DNA from 3 places in the Clostridium sp. USBA 49 genome. Region 2 is predicted to be linked to each of the others. Evidence: predicted binding sites of a transcription regulator. Region 2 holds the regulator's gene; each other region holds the start of a gene.

Region 1 (3,299 bases), on a different contig from region 2:
ATATAACTTATTTTGATATTCCATTCCATCTTTTTCACCTTTCTTTTCTAAATAAGTTGCTAAGCTGCTATAATCTGATCCGCTTATACATGAACCAAATATACCTAATAAGACTTGTGATATTATTATCATTACTAAATTAAATGAAAAAGCAAAAATTACATAAGACACAGTTGTTCCAATTAAACCTAAAACAACCAATTTATCATGACCTATTTTATCACCTATAAAGCCAGTGGGAATTTCAAACAAAAATATTGTAAAATAATAACAAGCCTCTATTAATAACATATCGCTAGATGTAATATTTCTCTTAGTATATATCATTAGCAGTACAGGTAAAAATAAAAGGAGATTGGAAAATACTGCATACAGATAGAAAAATTTAATTACTTTATTTGATTTACTCATTGTTCCCCTCCAAATTTAGCTGATTACTTTATATTTGCTAAGCTAAAGAAAATAATATTATCCATTTTTAGCCAAATATCATTTTTATATTTTATAACATCAAATTTATTTCGAAACAAATTTACTATATTAAAATTCATAGGCATCTTAATTAATGATATAGCTTCATTATTTTTGAATTGGACAGCATGAAAAACAAAAGTGCATCCTCCTGATTTTAAATCAAATGCGTGATTTCCTTCTGATGATATATTAAAATATTATCTTCAAAATCCAGCTGCCTATTCTGAAAGGATTGTAATTTTATTTCTTTTGTTTCCCAATTTAAGTGTTTAAAAATACTGATGAATGATTTCTGTAATTCATTATCATCATATTCAAATTGGTATTGTCCAATTTATTATAACCCATCCATTAATTTCAATCTTTAGCCCTTCTATATTTTCATTTGTATCATTTGATACCTGGACATCAAATGTAAGGTGTTAAGCAAAGTGTAACCAACACCGATTACCACTAATACTAAAATAAGACATATAATCTGTTTTTTTTCATAAATAAAGCACTCATTAATATTAATCATGTATTTCTTAAACATATCAAAAAAAATATAATTTGGCAATATTTATAGTGATTTACAATTATTTTTTCACATAAATACAATTAGCTTAAATTTTTTTTAAAAGGTACTACCATTGATAAAATTATGCCTCCTATTTCACGCTTTGGTGGCGGCAGGGCTGTTAAAAAGCAAGGAATTATTGAAAAGTTAACGAAGTTTTTTGAGAAATATTTTGGATTAGTATAAGTTTCAATTTATAATGATTTTAAAGTATTTACAAAATTATATGATAATAACATAACAAATACTTTGATTTTCTTTCAACTCCTAAATGAAAGCTTCTTTTAGGAGTTTTATTTTTTATATTTAAATTTTTATAGTTAAAATTTTAGTATTTTATTAACAAAATGAAATTGTTTTAGTTGATAATTTTTTAACAAAGTGTTATATTTATATAAAAGATTAATTTGGGAGGATTTTTATGGTTACTATAAGTATTTGTATTGGTAGTGCTTGTCACTTAAAAGGGGCTTATAATGTAATTTCTTCACTTCAAAACGAAATAGAAAAATTAAATATAAAAGATAAAGTAGAACTTAAAGCTTCATTTTGCCTTGGGCATTGTACTAATGCAGTATCTGTAAAAATTGATGATGGACCTGTACTTTCTCTAAAAGCAGATGGTGTACCTGAATTCTTAAAAGAACAGGTACTTACAAAAATTTAAGAAATGGTGGTTTTATTATGGAATTAATTAATTTTACAAAAGCAAATTGCAGAAGCTGTTATAAATGTCTTCGTTCTTGTCCTGTAAAAGCAATTAGAATAAAAAATGATCAAGCTAAAATAGTAAATGAACGTTGCGTAACATGTGGTCAATGTCTTATAGTCTGCCCACAAAATGCAAGACATATAAAATCAGATGTATATAAAATTAAAAGTTCTATAAAATCAGACAAAACTGTAATAGCAGCTGTTGCTCCTTCCTTTGCTGGAGCTTTTAACTTAAAATCCTCAGGACAATTTGCAGCAGCTCTTAAATCTCTTGGTTTTAACAAAATTTTTGAAGTAGCTTTAGGTGCAGAAATAGTTACTGAGCTTTATAAAGAATATGCTCTTTCAAAAAATATGAAAAATTATATTACCACAAGTTGTCCTTCTATAAATTATTTGATAAATACTTATTATCCATCACTTTCAAAATATTTAATACCAGTAGATTCACCTATGATTGTTCTTGGAAAAATATTGAAACAAAAATATGAAAATTGCTTTATAACATTTGTTGGTCCATGTTATTCTAAAAAATTTGAAAGCATTGATGAAGATAATGTAGGAATTATAGATTCAGTTTTAACTTTTGATGAAATTTATAAATGGCTTGAAGAAGAAAATATAGATATAACTTCCCTTGAACCTATGAATTTTGATAAATCATCTAAAACCTTTGGAAAGAATTTTCCTATAATGGGAGAGCTTAAATATGAACTTATAAAAAATAAAAACTTTAATTACGATTTTATTAGTGCTGATGGTGTAGATAAGTGTATGCAGCTTTTTCAATCAATGGAAGAAAATGATATAAGTGAAGTTTTTGTAGAAGCATTCGCTTGTAGAGGAGGATGTATAAATGGTCCTGCTATGCCTAAAAATGAATTGGACTTTTTTACAAGGCAGCGAAATGTAAAAAAATATATAAAAGAAAATTCTACAAAAAATATTCCTGATTATTTAAACACAGATGTAAATATAAACTTTTCAAAGACATTTAAAACTAGAACTTTATGTAAAACTAATTTTTCTCAAGAGAATATTTCTGAAGTTTTGAAAAAAATGGGTAAATTTAGTCCTAAAGATGAGCTTAATTGTGGGGTATGTGGTTATAATACATGCAGAGAAAAAGCTCAAGCAGTATTAGATGGAATGGCTGAAATAAATATGTGTATACATTATATAAGAAACAAAGCAGAAAGTATAGCAAATGTAGTATTTGAAACTTCACCAAATGCAATATTTACTTTAGATGAAGATTTTCTTATTAAAGATTTTAATCCAGCTTCTGAAAAAATGTTTAATATTAAATATCAAGATATTATAGGTAAACCTATTTGTCTAATTATGGATGATAGTGATTTTTATAAAGTTAAAGAAACTAAAAAAAATATAATAGGCAGAAGAATTTTTTTTGAAAATCAAGATTTAATTGTACTGGAAAATATAATATATCTTCAAAAGCAATGTTTATTTTTAGCAATAATAAATGATATAACTTTAGAAGAAAAAAGTAAAGGAGAACTTGCAAGAGTTAAAGAACAAACAATTGACG
Region 2 (3,299 bases):
AATATGCCTTTAACTGAATTTCATAATTTTTCTTTTTCTGTTCTACAAAGAAAGTATAATTACCATTATAAGTATTTATATGTCCATTTATCATTTCCAGAGTTTTTGTAGTTATAGAGTCTAAGAAAAATCTATCATGAGATATTATTATAATTGTACCTTTATAAGATTTTAGATATTCTTCTAGCCATTCAATAGCATCTAAATCAAGATGATTAGTAGGTTCATCAAGAAAAAGTATATCAGGACTCTCAAGAAGAAGTTTGCAAAGAGCAACTCTTGTCTTTTGACCTCCACTTAATATATTTATGTTTTTATTAAAATCTTCTTCATTAAACCCCAAACCTTTTAATATTTTGCTAATTTCTCCCTTATATGTGTAACCTCCACGATTATTATAAATATCAGATAATGTTGTATATTGTTCTATTATTTTTTTATGATATTCTTCTTTAGACCTATCGTAAGGTTCATTTAGTTTTATCTCAAGTTCTTTAATTCTATTTTCCAATTCTATCAAATCTTTAAATACTTTTAATAATTCTTCATATATAGTATTGTTATTTTCAAGAGAAAGGTGTTGAGAAAGGTAGCCAATTTTTTTATTTTTATCTATAAAAATTTCTCCGCTATCTGCTTCAAGTTCACCTGCTAAAATTTTAAAAAGAGTAGTTTTACCTGCACCGTTAGCTCCTATTAAACCTACTTTTTCTCCTTCATTTATATTAAAAGTAACTTTATCTATAATTACATTTATACCATAACTTTTATGAATATCTTTACAACTTAAAACTATCATTTTTTCACCTTCCTAAAATGTTTTGTTAAATTTAATGTTATATTTTGTTTCTAAAAAATATATTTTCATAAAATTTAAAGGCTTTGATATTTATATCTTTAAAAAATAAGTATAATATTAAATGATAAAATACTTGATTTGTGAAACCAAGCATTAATAAATATTAAAAATGAATTTGAATATTGTGATAATGTAAAAGAATATAATCAAAATGTATTTTAAATATATTTTATATTTAAAAATAATATTTAATAACAAATTTGTATGTATACATAATATACATAATTTATATTCTACTATGAATGTAAATTTTTTTGTAGTATTAATTATAACAAAGATGTTTTAAACTTTAGAAATATGTTAAAATATTGACAGTAAATATAATTTAAGTCATACTATTAATGTATAGATAAAAAGAGAGGTGCGGTTATGGAAAAGAAAAAAAGCAATATATCAATGGCAGTTATTAAAAGGTTGCCAAAATATCATAGATATTTGCAAGAATTGATGAAAAATGATGTTGATAGAATATCATCTAAAGAACTTGGTGAAAAAATAGGATTTACAGCGTCCCAAATAAGACAAGATCTAAATTGTTTTGGAGATTTTGGCCAGCAGGGATATGGATATAATGTAAAAGATTTATATAATGAAATAAGTGATATATTAGGACTTACTAGATCTTACAACACAGTTATTATAGGTGCAGGTAATATAGGTCAAGCTATTGCAAATTATACAAGATTTGAAAAATTAGGATTTTCTTTAAAAGGAATTTTTGATGCAAATCCAAAATTAATAGGTATTAAAATAAGAGACGTAGAAATTGATGATATAGATAATTTACCTGATTTTCTTAAAAATAACAAAATAGATATAGGAATAATATGTGTACCTAAAGCAAGTGCACAAAAAATATGTGATACTCTTGTAGAAGGTGGAGTTAAAGGAATTTGGAATTTTGCACCAACTGATTTAGTAGTTCCAGAAAATGTTGTAGTTGAAAATGTTCATTTAAGCGAACATCTTATGACTCTTACTTATTTATTAAAAGATAAAAGTGATAAATAATTGTTAATATAATGTCATTTAATTAATTGTTTAAAACCAATATTTGTATAATTTAATAAATCAAAAGCCATATATATATAAAAAGATTTTTTCTAATTTTATCTATGGCTTTTGATTTTTTTATACTTTTAACAAATATTTCATAAATAGTACTTTTATAAGAAAGTAAAATGTGTTAGAATAAAATTGTTAAAAAAATATCAATCAAATATAAAAAACAGGAGGAATGCTAGATGAATAGATTTACTTTACCAAGAGATATTTATTTTGGGAAAAATTCTCTAGAAGCTTTAAAAACATTAAAAGGTAAAAAGGCAGTTGTAGTTACCGGCGGAAGTTCTATGAGAAAATTTGGTTTTTTAGATAAAACCATATCTTATTTAAAAGAAGGTGGATTTGAAATTAAACTTATAGAGGGAGTTGAACCTGATCCGTCTGTTGAAACAGTTATGAAAGGTGCAAAGATTATGAGAGAATTTGAGCCTGATTGGATAGTAGCAATAGGTGGAGGTTCTCCAATAGATGCAGCTAAAGCTATGTGGATATTTTATGAATATCCAGATTTTACTTTTGAACAAGCAGTAGTTCCTTTTGGAATTCCAGAATTAAGACAAAAAGCAAAATTTGCTGCTATACCATCTACAAGTGGTACAGCAACAGAAGTTACAGCTTTTTCAGTTATAACCGATTATAAAACTGAAATAAAATATCCGTTGGCTGATTTTAATTTAACCCCAGATGTAGCTATAGTAGATCCATCTTTGGCAGAAACAATGCCAGCAAAGCTTACAGCACATACTGGAATGGACGCATTAACTCATGCTATTGAAGCTTATGTTGCTTCATTAAAATCTGCCTTTTCAGATCCACTTGCAATGCAGGCTATTACTATGATTAAGGAAAATTTAATAAAATCATTTTATGGTGATAAAAAATCTAGAGAAGAAATGCATATTGCTCAATGCTTAGCTGGTATGGCTTTTTCTAATGCATTACTTGGAATAACTCATAGTATGGCACATAAAAGTGGAGCTGTATTTCATATTCCTCATGGATGTGCAAATGCTATATATCTTCCTTATGTTATAGACTTTAATAAAAAAGTTTGTAAAGATAGATATGCACAAATAGCTAAAAATATTGGACTTTCTGGTAACACAGAAGATGAATTAGTAGATTCTTTAACTAATATGATTAGAGAAATGAATAAAGAAATGAGCATTCCTCAAACTTTAAAAGAATATGGAATAAGTGAAAAAGATTTTTATGCAAATGTAGATAGAATAGCTGAAAATGCTGTTAAGGACGCATGTACAGGATCAAATCCAAGAGAAATATCAAATGAAGAAATGAAAGAACTTTTTATTTGTACATTTGAAGGGAAAAAAGTAAATTTTTAAAATAATTTTAATAAAAAGCTCTCTTGCAT
Region 3 (3,299 bases), on a different contig from region 2:
ACAGATGACAAAGATCCTCGCATATCAGGAGGACATGCCAATATATTAAGTGTAAAATCTATCAATATAGATATGAATAATGAAATTATGCAGATAGAAGCCCAAACTCAAAATTCAAAACTTTCTACAGCAGTTACCTGCATACATAAATTTAATACAGATTATAAATTTAAAATAGAAAAAGGAGCAAAAGATTTAAAAGCTATATATATAGTATCAAAAGGAAATCAAAAAATAGAATTTACTAAATATAATGTTTATACTGATTCAAGAAGATATAAAGATGTTTTAAGCTGTGGCAGAGATATAATAGAAAATGTAGGGGAAAAATCATTTGAAGTTATTTTAAAAGAGCAAAAAAATTATCTTGATGAATTTTGGAATATTGCAGATATTGAGATTAATGGAGATGAAAAACTTCAGCAGGGAATTAGATATAATTTATATCAGCTTCTTCAATCTGTTGGTAAGGATTCCATAAGCAATATATGTGCAAAAGGATTAAGCGGAGAGGGCTATGAAGGTCATTATTTTTGGGATAGTGAAATTTATATTATTCCATTTTTCACTTTATGTAATCCTAAACTTTCTAAGCAGCTTTTAAGATATAGATATACAATTTTAGACTCTGCAAGAAAAAGAGCAAAGGAATTAGGGCACAAAAAAGGAGCTGCTTATGCATGGAGAACTATAACAGGTGAAGAATGTTCAGCTTATTTTCCAGCTGGAACAGCTCAATACCATATAAATGGAGATATTGCATATTCTTATATTCAATATTATTTAGTAACTTCTGATATTGATTTTATAAAAGAATTTGGAGCTGAAGTTATATTTGAAACAGCAAGAATATGGATTGAAATAGGGCATTTTGATAAAGGTTTATTTAAAATAGATGCAGTAACAGGACCTGATGAATATACAGCTATTGTAAATAATAATTATTATACAAATGTAATAGCTAAATATAATTTAAAATGGGCAGTAAAATTATATAATTTATTAAAAAATGATCATGAAGAAACTTTAAATAAATTAGCTTCTAAAATAAATTTAAAAGAAGAAGAAATAGAAATATTTAACAAAGCTTGTAATGCTATGTATCTGCCATATAATGAAGAATATAATATTGCAGCTCAAGATGATACATTTTTATCAAAAGCTGTTTGGGATTTTGATAATACACCTAAAGATAAGTATCCACTGCTTCTTAATTATCACCCTTTAACTATTTATAGATATCAAGTATTAAAGCAGGCAGATACAGTTCTTGCACACTTTTTAGTAGAAGATGAGGCAGATTTTGAAATTATAAAAAATTCTTATGATTATTATGAAAAAATAACAACTCATGATTCTTCTTTATCATGTGCTATATATAGCATTATGGCTGCTAAATTAGGGTATATGGAAAAAGCATATGATTACTTTATAGAAACAGCAAGACTTGATTTAGATAATACCCATGGGAACACTAAAGATGGTATACATACAGCTAATATGGGTGGTACTTGGATGGCAATAATTTATGGATTTGCAGGAGTTAGAATAAAAGAAGATTACATTTATCTAAATCCAAAACTTCCTATAAATTGGGAAAATCTTAAGTTTAAATTTTTATACAAAAATGCACTTATAGAAGTCTATATGCAAAAGGATAAAACTACCATAAATGTGAAATCAAATGAATATATAAATTTAAAAGTAAAAGATAAAATATATAATATCATTGGAGAAACCACAATAGATATTTAATAAAAATAAAAGGGTATGCAAAATATGCAGCCCTTTATTTTTTAAGATTATATCATTGAATTTGATGGAAAAAATGTTAAAATAATATTAAAGTATAAACAAATAAAGTAAATTAGATATTAAAATTATTTAATGAGGTGGGTTATTATGGATTTATTATCTATGGAAGTAGAGGATATGGCGGGAATATGTTTCGATTGTTCTTGCGGGCACAGACACAGTGTAGAAATTAAAAATATAAAAATTGGGAATGGAGCAATAAATGAACTTACTAATATAGTAGATGAACTAAATATTAAAAAAATTTTTATTGTAGAAGATAAAAATACATATAAAGCAGCAGGGAATATTGTAGAAGAAAAATTAAATAAAAAATTTGATATAACTAAGTTAATTTTTCAAGATGAACATCTTATAGCTGATGAAAAAGCATTAGGTAAAATGCTTATTGAAATTCCTTACGATGCTGAACTTATTTTAGCTGTGGGCTCTGGAACCATAAACGATTTATGCAGATTTTTAAGTTACAAATTAAAAATTCCATATATAATTGTATGTACTGCACCATCAATGGATGGGTATGCTTCTGTAGTTTCTCCTTTAGTAGTAAATGGAGTTAAAACAACTTTAAATGCAGTATATCCTAATGCAATTATAGCTGATATAGATATTTTAAAAGAGGCACCTATGAAAATGCTATTAGCAGGATTAGGTGATATTTTAGGAAAATACACAGCTTTAGCTGATTGGCAGCTTTCTAAAATTCTAAATGATGAATATTTTTGTAATTTAATATCGGAAATAACAATAAAAGCTTTAAAAAAATGTATAGAATATTCAAATGGAATACAAAAAAGAGATAATAATTCTATTAAAAGCATAACTGAAGCATTAATTCTCTCTGGATTAGCTATTGGAATGTGTGGCACATCAAGACCTGCTTCAGGAGAGGAACATCATCTTTCTCATTGCTGGGAAACTATTTTTATGAACGAAGGTAAAAATTCTGAATATCTTCATGGAAATAATGTTGGCATAGGGGTTGGTATTATTACTCAAGCCTATAAATATTTAAGTGCACTTGATATAAAAAATATATATTCTTCAGGAGAGTATAAATATTTTACTAAAGATAAGTGGATTCAAAGAATTAATGATGTTTATGGTAAAATAGCACCAAGTATTATTGAATTTAAAGAAGAATGTATATGTTTTGATGAAAAACAAAGAGAGAAAAATTTTAAAAAAATAGTTGATAATTGGGATAAAATTAAAGAAATTTGTGATTTATTTTTGCCAAGTGCAGATACAATAAGAAATATTATGAAAGATACAGGAGCAGTTTATAATCCTTCAGAATTAGGATTTGATAAAGAAATGTTTAAGAAAAGTTTTATTGCAGCTAAAGATATAAGAAAACGTTATGGGATTTTACAATTGCTAGAAGATATTGGGAAAATTGAAGAAGCAGCACAAGTAATTGCAGATATATATTATAATTAAATTTTATAAAATAAATCCAGTAGAGAGCATAGTATAATAGC

Evidence for each region. The regulator Rex, encoded in region 2, represses fermentation and respiration genes when NADH is low (regulators of the CRP and FNR family bind a similar motif). The targets are predictions, from matches to a motif close to ATTGTTAANNNNTTAACAAT.
Region 1: the regulator Rex is predicted to act here: its motif matches at 1,395-1,414, upstream of B5D11_RS06995 ((2Fe-2S) ferredoxin domain-containing protein).
Region 3: the regulator Rex is predicted to act here: its motif matches at 1,828-1,847, upstream of B5D11_RS10980 (sn-glycerol-1-phosphate dehydrogenase).

What each region holds. Positions count from the first base shown of each region.
Region 1 is NZ_FUYD01000005.1:152,936-156,234, reverse strand. Features, by position in the region: gene B5D11_RS07005 (MFS transporter) at 1-411, opposite strand, end outside; gene B5D11_RS06995 ((2Fe-2S) ferredoxin domain-containing protein) at 1,455-1,700, shown strand; gene B5D11_RS06990 ([Fe-Fe] hydrogenase large subunit C-terminal domain-containing protein) at 1,718-3,299, shown strand, end outside.
Region 2 is NZ_FUYD01000004.1:89,601-92,899, reverse strand. Features, by position in the region: gene abc-f (ribosomal protection-like ABC-F family protein) at 1-799, opposite strand, end outside; gene B5D11_RS05535 (redox-sensing transcriptional repressor Rex) at 1,229-1,870, shown strand; gene B5D11_RS05530 (iron-containing alcohol dehydrogenase) at 2,104-3,270, shown strand.
Region 3 is NZ_FUYD01000014.1:32,831-36,129, forward strand. Features, by position in the region: gene B5D11_RS10975 (glycoside hydrolase family 65 protein) at 1-1,755, shown strand, start outside; gene B5D11_RS10980 (sn-glycerol-1-phosphate dehydrogenase) at 1,903-3,258, shown strand.